Regions from separate parts of the Klebsiella quasivariicola genome, predicted to be linked through region 2. Evidence: predicted binding sites of a transcription regulator. Region 2 holds the regulator's gene; each other region holds the start of a gene.

Evidence for each region. The regulator CRP, encoded in region 2, controls carbon source genes, mostly activating them, when cyclic AMP is high. The targets are predictions, from matches to a motif close to ATGTGANNNNNNTCACAT.
Region 1: the regulator CRP is predicted to act here: its motif matches at 1,379-1,396, upstream of B8P98_RS08100 (YfcZ/YiiS family protein).
Region 3: the regulator CRP is predicted to act here: its motif matches at 1,360-1,377, upstream of focA (formate transporter FocA).

Annotation. Positions count from the first base shown of each region.
Region 1 is NZ_CP022823.1:1,578,551-1,581,832, forward strand. Features, by position in the region: gene fadL (long-chain fatty acid transporter FadL) at 1-1,128, opposite strand, end outside; gene B8P98_RS08100 (YfcZ/YiiS family protein) at 1,500-1,784, shown strand; gene fadI (acetyl-CoA C-acyltransferase FadI) at 1,943-3,253, shown strand; gene fadJ (fatty acid oxidation complex subunit alpha FadJ) at 3,253-3,282, shown strand, end outside.
Region 2 is NZ_CP022823.1:406,258-409,539, reverse strand. Features, by position in the region: gene B8P98_RS01945 (phosphoribulokinase) at 1-471, shown strand, start outside; gene B8P98_RS01940 (OsmC family protein) at 527-931, opposite strand; gene crp (cAMP-activated global transcriptional regulator CRP) at 1,238-1,870, shown strand; gene B8P98_RS01925 (YccS/YhfK family putative transporter) at 1,922-3,282, shown strand, end outside.
Region 3 is NZ_CP022823.1:3,699,923-3,703,204, forward strand. Features, by position in the region: gene ycaO (30S ribosomal protein S12 methylthiotransferase accessory factor YcaO) at 1-1,051, shown strand, start outside; gene focA (formate transporter FocA) at 1,437-2,294, shown strand; gene pflB (formate C-acetyltransferase) at 2,346-3,282, shown strand, end outside.

The DNA.
Region 1 (3,282 bases), 1.2 Mb from region 2:
GCGATTGCTGGCCGGTACCGGGCTGTCATCGAAGGCAATACCGGTACGGAAGGTCCAGTTATCGTCGTAATAATAGGTGGTCCCCAGCGCAAGACGATAGGCGTCTTTAAAGCCTTCCTCTTTATAGAACAGCGTCTGGCCGTTGCTGCCGGTCGCTTTCAGCTCCTGGAACTGACTCCAGCTGGTGTAGGTCAGGCTGTAGTGGACCGCCCACTGCGGTGCCACACGGTTATAACCCGACAGCTCCCACATTTCCGGCAGGTTAAGCGTCAATGAACCATTGGTGGTCTGACCGTTGGTTCCCGCGGGCAGGCCGAAGTTACCAAGGATCTGGTTATAAGCCGCCGGCAGACTGCTGCGGTAGTTACCGTCGAAGTCGATCTTCACCTCAGAACGGTAGGTTAAACCGTAGCGGTTGTTCTTATCCAGCTCATAGAGGATCCCGGCGTTCCAGCCAAAGCCCCACGCGTTGCCGTTAAGATGGGCGATCTGCGTGTCGGCCGGGATCTTCGCCACCTGGCCTGCCAGCGCTGGCGGCAGCGCGCCAGAGCCAGCGACAATCTGACCCAAATCGCCAGCATAGCGCTCAATCTTCGCCTTGGCGTAGACCGCATCAAAACCTAAGCCAAAGCTCCAGTTGCTGTCGAGGCGGTAGGCGCCGCTCAGGTTGAAGTTAGCGGTGGTCAGGTCGGTTTTACCGCCCATGCTGCCGGCCGCATAGTCGTCGTTGTATTCCGTTGCCAGGCCATAGTTAGAGGTGATGGACGCCCCCCAACCAAATTGATCGTTAATCGGCGCGACAAAGTGGAAGTTAGGCACCCACGCCGTCGGGGCAATATTGTCCGCATTCAGGCTTTTACCGGTGGGGGAGGTGCCCGAAACATTAACGCCCGGGTCGACAAAAACGGCGCCCGCCGACATGGTCGGGCGGTCAAACATCATAATTAATGCCGGGTTACGACTGGCATTACCAGCATCGTCAGCGATAGCACCTTCACCGGAATAGGCGCGACCCAGCCCCGATGCAGAGAATTCGTTGAGCTGGAAGCCTGCTGACCAGGCTTGGGTGGAAACAAGTGCGACAGCCACTGCAAGGGCAGATTGGGTAAAGCGGGTTTTCTGGCTCATGCCCATAACCTCATTGAGTTATTTTTTTTTAAACTATGTTACATGCCGTAACAGAAGCGCGGGAGTGTAGGGTCTGCGGTACAACCAAGAAATCAGACCAGTGCGCTGAGTATAGGTCTGACCAGATGAGTTGTTGCAAGTTTGTTTATGAAGTTTTTCAATTGTGATAACAGAAACGCGATCCAGCTGGCAAAAATCCCGGAGAGAGCAAGGGGAACAGAAGGGGATTTTTGTTTTAGATCATTTTTAAGTGTGATTTCTGTCACTTAACGCCGCCAGGGCGATTCTCGGCTGGAGGCTCACCGGGGGCAGGGCTTAAAATAAACACAATTTGTCTGGCACCGCAGGTGCATCTCCAGAGGAAATCCACGATGAGTAAATGTAGCGCTGATGAAACCCCGGTTTGCTGCTGTATGGATGTTGGCACGATTGTTGACAACACCGACTGCACCGCCTCATACAGTCGCGTATTCGCCAACCGCGCGGAAGCCGAGCAAACGCTCGCCGCGTTAAGCGAAAAAGCCCGCAATGTCGAATCTGAGCCGTGCAAAATTAACCCAACCTTTACTGACGTTGACGGCGGTGTGCAGCTGGATATCGATTTTGTTTTCAGCTGCGAAGCAGAATCGCTGATCTTCCAGCTGGGCTTACGTTAATCCCTCCTCCTGACGCCCCGAATACGGGGCGTTACCTTTTCTCTTCACTGTGTTTTGGCTCGCAATTTTGCGCTTCTCCGATTGGCTTAATGTAAAAAATTAGTTAAGAATGCTATCAGGTCAGACCACTTGGTTGTCTTGGTTAACAGGGGAGTGTTATGAGTCAGGCATTACCGCTTATCACCCGTCAGGGCGATCGCATTGCCATTGTCACGGGGTTACGCACGCCGTTCGCGCGTCAGGCAACGGCTTTTCATGGCGTTCCGGCCGTTGATTTAGGAAAAATGGTGGTTGGCGAGATGCTGGCGCGCAACGACATTCCTGCCGAAGTCATCGAGCAACTGGTCTTTGGCCAGGTGGTGCAGATGCCGGAAGCGCCGAACATCGCCAGAGAAATTGTGCTGGGTACCGGCATGAGCGTTCATACTGACGCCTATAGCGTCAGCCGCGCCTGCGCCACCAGTTTCCAGGCCGTGGCGAACGTCGCTGAAAGCCTGATGGCCGGCACCATCCGCGCCGGTATTGCCGGCGGCGCCGACTCCTCCTCGGTATTGCCCATTGGGGTCAGTAAAACACTGGCCCGTACGCTGGTGGATGCCAATAAGGCCCGCTCGCTGAGTCAGAAACTGAAGCTGTTTTCGCGTCTGCGGCCGCGCGACCTGTTACCGGTTCCTCCGGCGGTGGCGGAATATTCAACCGGTTTGCGGATGGGCGATACCGCCGAGCAGATGGCAAAAAGCTGGGGGATCGCCCGGGAACAACAGGATGCACTGGCGCATCGTTCGCACCAGTTGGCGGCCAAAGCCTGGGAAGAGGGAAAGTTGTCGGCAGAGGTAATGACCGCCTATGCTCCCCCTTTTCGCGAGCCGCTGGAGCAGGATAATAACATTCGTAAAAATTCAACACTCGCTGATTATCAGAAGTTACGCCCGGCCTTCGACCGCAAACATGGCACCGTCACCGCCGCCAACAGTACGCCGCTGACGGACGGCGCGGCAGCGGTGATCCTGATGACCGAGTCCAGGGCCAAAGAGCTGGGGCTGAGGCCGCTGGGTTATCTGCGCAGCTACGCCTTTACCGCTATTGATGTCTGGCAGGATATGCTGCTGGGACCAGCGTGGTCCACGCCGCTGGCGCTGGAGAGAGCTGGCCTGACGCTGGCGGATCTGACGCTTATCGATATGCACGAAGCCTTCGCCGCGCAGACCCTGGCCAATCTCCAGTGTCTGGCAAGCGAACGCTTTGCCCGCGAGGTGCTGGGACGCACGCAGGCCACCGGCGAGGTAGAGGAGAGCAAGTTTAACGTCCTCGGCGGCTCTATCGCCTATGGGCACCCCTTTGCCGCCACCGGCGCGCGAATGATCACCCAGACGCTGCATGAGCTGCGGCGGCGGGGCGGGGGATTTGGCCTGGTGACGGCCTGCGCGGCAGGTGGTCTGGGTGCGGCGATGATTCTGGAGGCTGAATAATGGATGCTGTTTCCGCTTTTAAGCTTGAG
Region 2 (3,282 bases):
GGCGGGGTTGTCACACCGCAACATGATGTGGCCAGCCAGGTCGACCTGCTGGTCGGCGTGGTGCCTATCGTTAACCTCGAGTGGATCCAAAAGCTAATTCGCGACACCAGCGAGCGCGGCCACTCCCGCGAGGCGGTGATGGACTCGGTCGTCCGCTCGATGGAAGACTACATCAACTTCATTACGCCGCAATTTTCCCGTACCCATATCAACTTTCAGCGCGTGCCGACGGTGGATACCTCCAACCCGTTTGCCGCCAAAGCGATCCCCTCGCTGGACGAGAGCTTTGTGGTGATCCATTTCCGCAATCTGCAGAATATCGACTTCCCGTGGCTGCTGGCGATGCTGCAGGGGTCGTTTATCTCGCACATGAACACCCTGGTGGTGCCGGGCGGTAAAATGGGGCTGGCGATGGAGCTTATCATGACGCCGCTGGTCGAGCGCCTGATGGAAGGTCGTAAGATCGGCTAACCGAAAAAACCCCGGTCAGGCCGGGGTTGAGATTTGATACAACAGCAGGCAAAGACTATGCCTCGATCACTTCATAGGAGTGGGTGATCTTCACCGCTTTTTCCAGCATCAGCGCCACCGAGCAGTATTTCTCTGCCGACAGATCCACTGCCCGGGAGACGGCGGCATCTTTCAGCGCCTTACCGGTCACGATAAAGTGCAGATTAATATGCGTGAACAGACGCGGCGCCTCTTCGCGGCGCTCAGAGGTCAGCTTCACTTCGCAGTTGGTCACGTCGTGGCGACCTTTTTGCAATATGGAGACCACATCGATCGCGCTGCAACCGCCCGCCGCCATTAGCACCATCTCCATCGGGCTGGGAGCCTTATCCCCGGAGTTGCCATCCATCAGAATCTGGTGTCCCGATGCGGACTCCCCGATAAAGGTTAACCCTTCTACCCATTTCACACGCGCTTGCATAAAATTTAACTCCAGTATCGCAATATTCCTGTCAGATTACGCGCACATAACAATTCTCGCAACGGAAGGCGACCTGCGTCATGCTGAAGCGAGACACCAGGAGACATGCGGCGAAAGCTATGCTAAAACAGTCTGGATGCTACAGTATTACATTGATGTACTGCATGTATGCAGAGGAGTTCACATTACGGGCTGTCGAAAAATCATCAGCCAGCTTCCCAGGTATAGGGAAACAATACGATTGCATGCCCGGACGCCGTGTAGTGTCGGCGCCCGGAGATAGCTTATAACAGAGGATAACCGCGCATGGTGCTTGGCAAACCGCAAACAGACCCTACCCTTGAATGGTTCTTGTCTCATTGCCACATTCATAAGTACCCATCAAAAAGCACGCTGATCCACCAGGGTGAGAAAGCAGAAACGCTGTACTACATCGTTAAAGGCTCCGTGGCTGTACTCATCAAGGATGAAGAAGGTAAAGAGATGATCCTCTCCTACCTCAACCAGGGCGATTTCATCGGTGAATTAGGCCTGTTTGAAGAGGGTCAGGAGCGTAGCGCCTGGGTACGGGCGAAAACCGCATGTGAAGTGGCCGAAATCTCTTATAAGAAATTCCGTCAGCTGATCCAGGTTAACCCGGACATTCTGATGCGTCTCTCTTCGCAAATGGCTCGCCGTCTGCAGGTCACGTCTGAGAAAGTGGGCAACCTCGCCTTCCTCGACGTGACGGGCCGTATCGCCCAGACGCTGCTGAACCTGGCGAAGCAACCGGATGCCATGACCCACCCGGACGGTATGCAAATTAAAATTACCCGTCAGGAAATTGGTCAGATCGTCGGCTGCTCTCGTGAAACGGTTGGCCGTATTTTGAAAATGCTGGAAGATCAGAACCTGATTTCCGCCCACGGTAAAACCATCGTCGTCTACGGCACCCGTTAAGTTGCTAAGCGGCGTATTGCTCCTGCAGTACGCCGTTTTTGTTTTTCCCTCATGTGGCGCAGGCTGATTTACCACCCGGAAGTCAACTATGCACTGCGGCAAACGCTGGTGCTGTGTCTGCCTGTGGCCATCGGTCTTCTGCTCGGCCATCTCCAGCAGGGACTGCTGTTTTCCTTAGTCCCCGCCTGCTGCAATATTGCCGGTCTTGATACCCCGCATAAGCGCTTTTTCAAACGCCTGATTATCGGCGGCTGCCTGTTTGCCGGATGCAGCCTGGTGGTACAGTTGCTGCTCGCCCAGGCGATTCCCCTGCCGCTTATCCTTAGCGGTCTGGCGCTTTTGCTTGGCGTCACTGCGGAAATCAGTTCGCTGCATGCGCGTCTGCTGCCCGCATCGCTGATCGCCGCCATCTTTACCCTGAGCCTGGCGGGCAATATGCCCATCTGGGAGCCGCTGCTAATCTACGCCTTCGGTACGCTGTGGTACGGCGTGTTTAACTGGTTCTGGTTTTGGCTGTGGCGCGAACAGCCGCTGCGGGAGTCGCTCAGCCTGCTTTACCGGGAGCTGGCCGACTATTGTGAAGCCAAATACAGTCTGTTGACCCAGCATACCGATCCGACGACCTCCCTGCCGCCGCTGCTCACCCGTCAGCAGAAGGTGGTCGATTTGATCACCCAGTGCTATCAGCAGATGCATATGTTGGCCGCCAACCAGCGTAACGACCACAAGCGCCTGCTGCGGGCGTTCCAGATGGGGCTGGATCTGCAGGAGCATATTTCGGTTAGCCTGCATCAGCCGGAAGAGGTGCAAAAGCTGGTGGAACGCAGCCATGCCGAAGCGGTGATCCGCTGGAATGCGCAAACCGTCGCCGCCCGCCTGCGGGTGCTGGCGGATGACATGCTCTATCATCGCTTCCCGCAGCGCTTTCAAATGGATAAACAGATCGAGGCTCTGGAAAAGATCGCCAGGCAACATCCGGATAACCCGGTCGGCCACTTCTGCGCCTGGCACTTCAGCCGCATCGCCCGGGTGCTGCATACCCAGCGCCCCCTGTATGCCCGGGATCTGATGGCCGACAAAGAGCGTCGTTTACCGCTGTTTCCCGCGCTAAAGAACTATCTGTCGCTGAAATCACCCGCACTGCGCAATGCCGCCCGCATCAGCGTGATGCTGAGCATCGCCAGCCTGATGGGTAACGCCCTGCATTTGCCGAAGCCCTACTGGATCCTGATGACCGTACTCTTCGTCACCCAGAACGGCTATGGCGCCACGCGGGTGCGAATTGTCCACCGGGCGGCGGGAACGCTCGCCGGCCTGATCATCGCCGGACTGACGTTGCACTTTCACGTTCCGGAGAGCTATACCCTGAGCGGGATGCTGCTGATCACCCTACTTAGCTATCTGATCATCCG
Region 3 (3,282 bases), 2.2 Mb from region 2:
GGAAGCCGAAGGTTTCCCAATTTTTGCCTACGATGGCTCGCTGGGTGGTAAATATCCGGTTATCTGCGTCGTGCTGTTTAACCCAGCTAACGGCACCTGCTTCGCCTCTTTTGGCGCCCACCCGGACTTCGGCGTGGCGCTGGAGCGTACGGTCACAGAACTGCTGCAGGGCCGCAGCCTGAAAGACCTCGACGTCTTTACGCCGCCGACCTTCGACGATGAAGAAGTCGCCGAACACGCTAACCTCGAAACCCACTTCATCGACTCCAGCGGCCTGATCTCCTGGGATATGTTCAAGCAGGATGCCGACTATCCGTTCGTTGACTGGAGCTTCTCCGGCACCACCGAAGAAGAGTTCGCTACTCTGATGGCCATCTTCAAGGCCGAAGATAAAGAAGTGTACATCGCCGACTATGAGCACCTGGGCGTTTACGCCTGCCGTATCATCGTCCCGGGGATGTCGGATATTTATCCGGCGGAAGATCTGTGGCTGGCGAACAACAGCATGGGCGCTCATCTGCGCGAAACCATTCTGTCTCTGCCGGGCAGCGAGTGGGAAAAAGAAGATTATCTGGCGCTGATCGAGCAGATGGACGATGAAGGTCTGGATGACTTCACCCGCGTTCGCGAACTATTGGGTCTCGCCACCGGGAAAGACAACGGCTGGCATACCCTGCGCGTTGGCGAGCTAAAAGCTATGCTGGCGCTGGCCGGCGGCGATCTGGAACAGGCGCTGATCTGGACCGAGTGGACCATGGAATTCAACGCATCGGTCTTCAGTGCGGAACGAGCCAACTACTATCGCTGCCTGCAAACTCTGCTGCTACTGAGCCAGGAAGAGGAGCGTCAGCCGCTGCAATACCTGAACGCATTCATCCGCATGTACGGTGCCGACGCGGTCGAAGCCGCCAGCGCGGCGCTGAGCGGCGAAGCGCCATTCTATGGCCTTCAGGCTGTCGATAGCGATCTGCAGGCCTTCCCGGCCCATCAGTCGCTGCTAAAGGCTTATGAAAAACTGCAGCGGGCAAAAGCGGCTTTCTGGGCAAAATAAGCTCCAATGACGCCGTTGGTGTTGCCAAAAACGGAGCCCTTCGCGGCTCCGTTGTTTTATCCTGGTAAAATGGCTCCTAAAATTTGTAGTTGCAAAGTTAATTAATGGTAAATATTGGTTTTATTTCATTTACCAATTGTTAAATTCAATTAATATACTCCATTATAATTAACGCAAAAATCCGGACAAAAATGAAAATTTTCAACATAATTTATAAATTTTAAAATTTATTTTTCACTTATAATTCATATGGTTAATGCATATAAAAGCAAAAACCACACACTAAAAAGGCTTATAGTTCCGGTGTGATATGATCTATATCAATTTCCCTTCTATAATGCTTTGTTAGTATCTCACCGCCAACTTATATAAAGAGAGAGTTAGTGTGAAAGCTGACAACCCTTTTGATCTTTTGCTCCCTGCCGCGATGGCGAAAGTCGCCGAAGAAGCAGGTGTCTATAAAGCAACGAAGCATCCGATGAAGACCTTTTATCTGGCGATCACCGCTGGCGTTTTCATCTCTATCGCTTTCGTATTCTATATCACCGCGACCACCGGCACTGCCGCGATGCCTTATGGGATTGCCAAGCTTATTGGTGGGGTCTGTTTTTCCCTGGGTCTGATTCTGTGTGTTATCTGCGGCGCTGACCTCTTTACCTCTACAGTGTTGATCGTGGTGGCGAAAGCCAGCGGTCGAATTACCTGGGGGCAACTGGCAAAAAACTGGCTCAACGTCTATTTTGGTAACCTGGTAGGCGCGCTGCTGTTTGTGCTGCTGATGTGGTTATCCGGCGAATATATGACTGCCAACGGCGGTTGGGGGCTAAACGTCCTGCAAACCGCTGACCACAAAATGCACCATACTTTTGTGGAGGCAGTGTGCCTCGGTATCCTCGCTAACCTGATGGTTTGTCTCGCCGTATGGATGAGCTATTCCGGTCGTAGCCTGATGGATAAAGCGATGATCATGGTCCTGCCGGTAGCGATGTTTGTTGCCAGCGGCTTTGAGCACAGCATCGCCAACATGTTTATGATCCCGATGGGTATCGTAATCCGCGATTTTGCGAGCCCGGAATTCTGGACCGCGGTCGGTTCAACTCCGGAAAGTTTCTCTCACCTGACCGTTATGAACTTCATCACTGATAACCTGATTCCGGTAACCATCGGGAACATTATCGGCGGGGGTCTGCTGGTCGGGTTGACATACTGGGTCATTTACCTGCGTGGCAACGACCATCACTAAGGGTTGTTTCAGGCAGTAAATAAAAAATCCACTTAAGAAGGTAGGTGTTACATGTCCGAGCTTAATGAAAAGTTAGCCACAGCCTGGGAAGGTTTTGCGAAAGGTGACTGGCAGAATGAAGTCAACGTCCGTGACTTTATTCAGAAAAACTACACCCCATATGAAGGTGACGAATCCTTCCTGGCTGGCGCGACTGAAGCGACCACCAAGCTGTGGGACAGCGTAATGGAAGGTGTAAAACAGGAAAACCGCACTCACGCGCCTGTTGATTTCGACACAGCCCTCGCTTCCACTATTACCTCTCACGACGCAGGCTACATCGAGAAAGGTCTGGAAAAAATCGTTGGTCTGCAGACCGAAGCACCGCTGAAACGTGCGATCATCCCGTTCGGTGGTATCAAAATGGTTGAAGGTTCCTGCAAAGCGTACAATCGCGAGCTGGACCCGATGCTGAAAAAAATCTTCACTGAATACCGTAAAACCCACAACCAGGGTGTTTTCGATGTCTATACCCCGGACATCCTGCGCTGCCGTAAATCCGGCGTGCTGACCGGTCTGCCGGATGCTTACGGCCGTGGTCGTATCATCGGTGACTACCGTCGCGTTGCGCTGTACGGTATCGACTTCCTGATGAAAGACAAATTCGCCCAGTTCAACTCTCTGCAGGCGAAACTGGAAAGCGGCGAAGATCTGGAAGCAACCATTCGTCTGCGCGAAGAAATCGCTGAACAGCACCGCGCACTGGGCCAGATCAAAGAGATGGCAGCTAAATATGGCTACGACATCTCCGGCCCGGCGACTACCGCTCAGGAAGCAATCCAGTGGACCTACTTCGGTTACCTGGCTGCCGTTAAATCTCAGAACGGCGCAGCAATGTCCTTCGGTCGTACCTCCAGCTTCCTGGATATCTACATCGAACGTGACCTGCAGGCTGGTAAAATCACCGAGCAAGACGCGCAGGAAATGGTTGACCACCTGGTCATGAAAC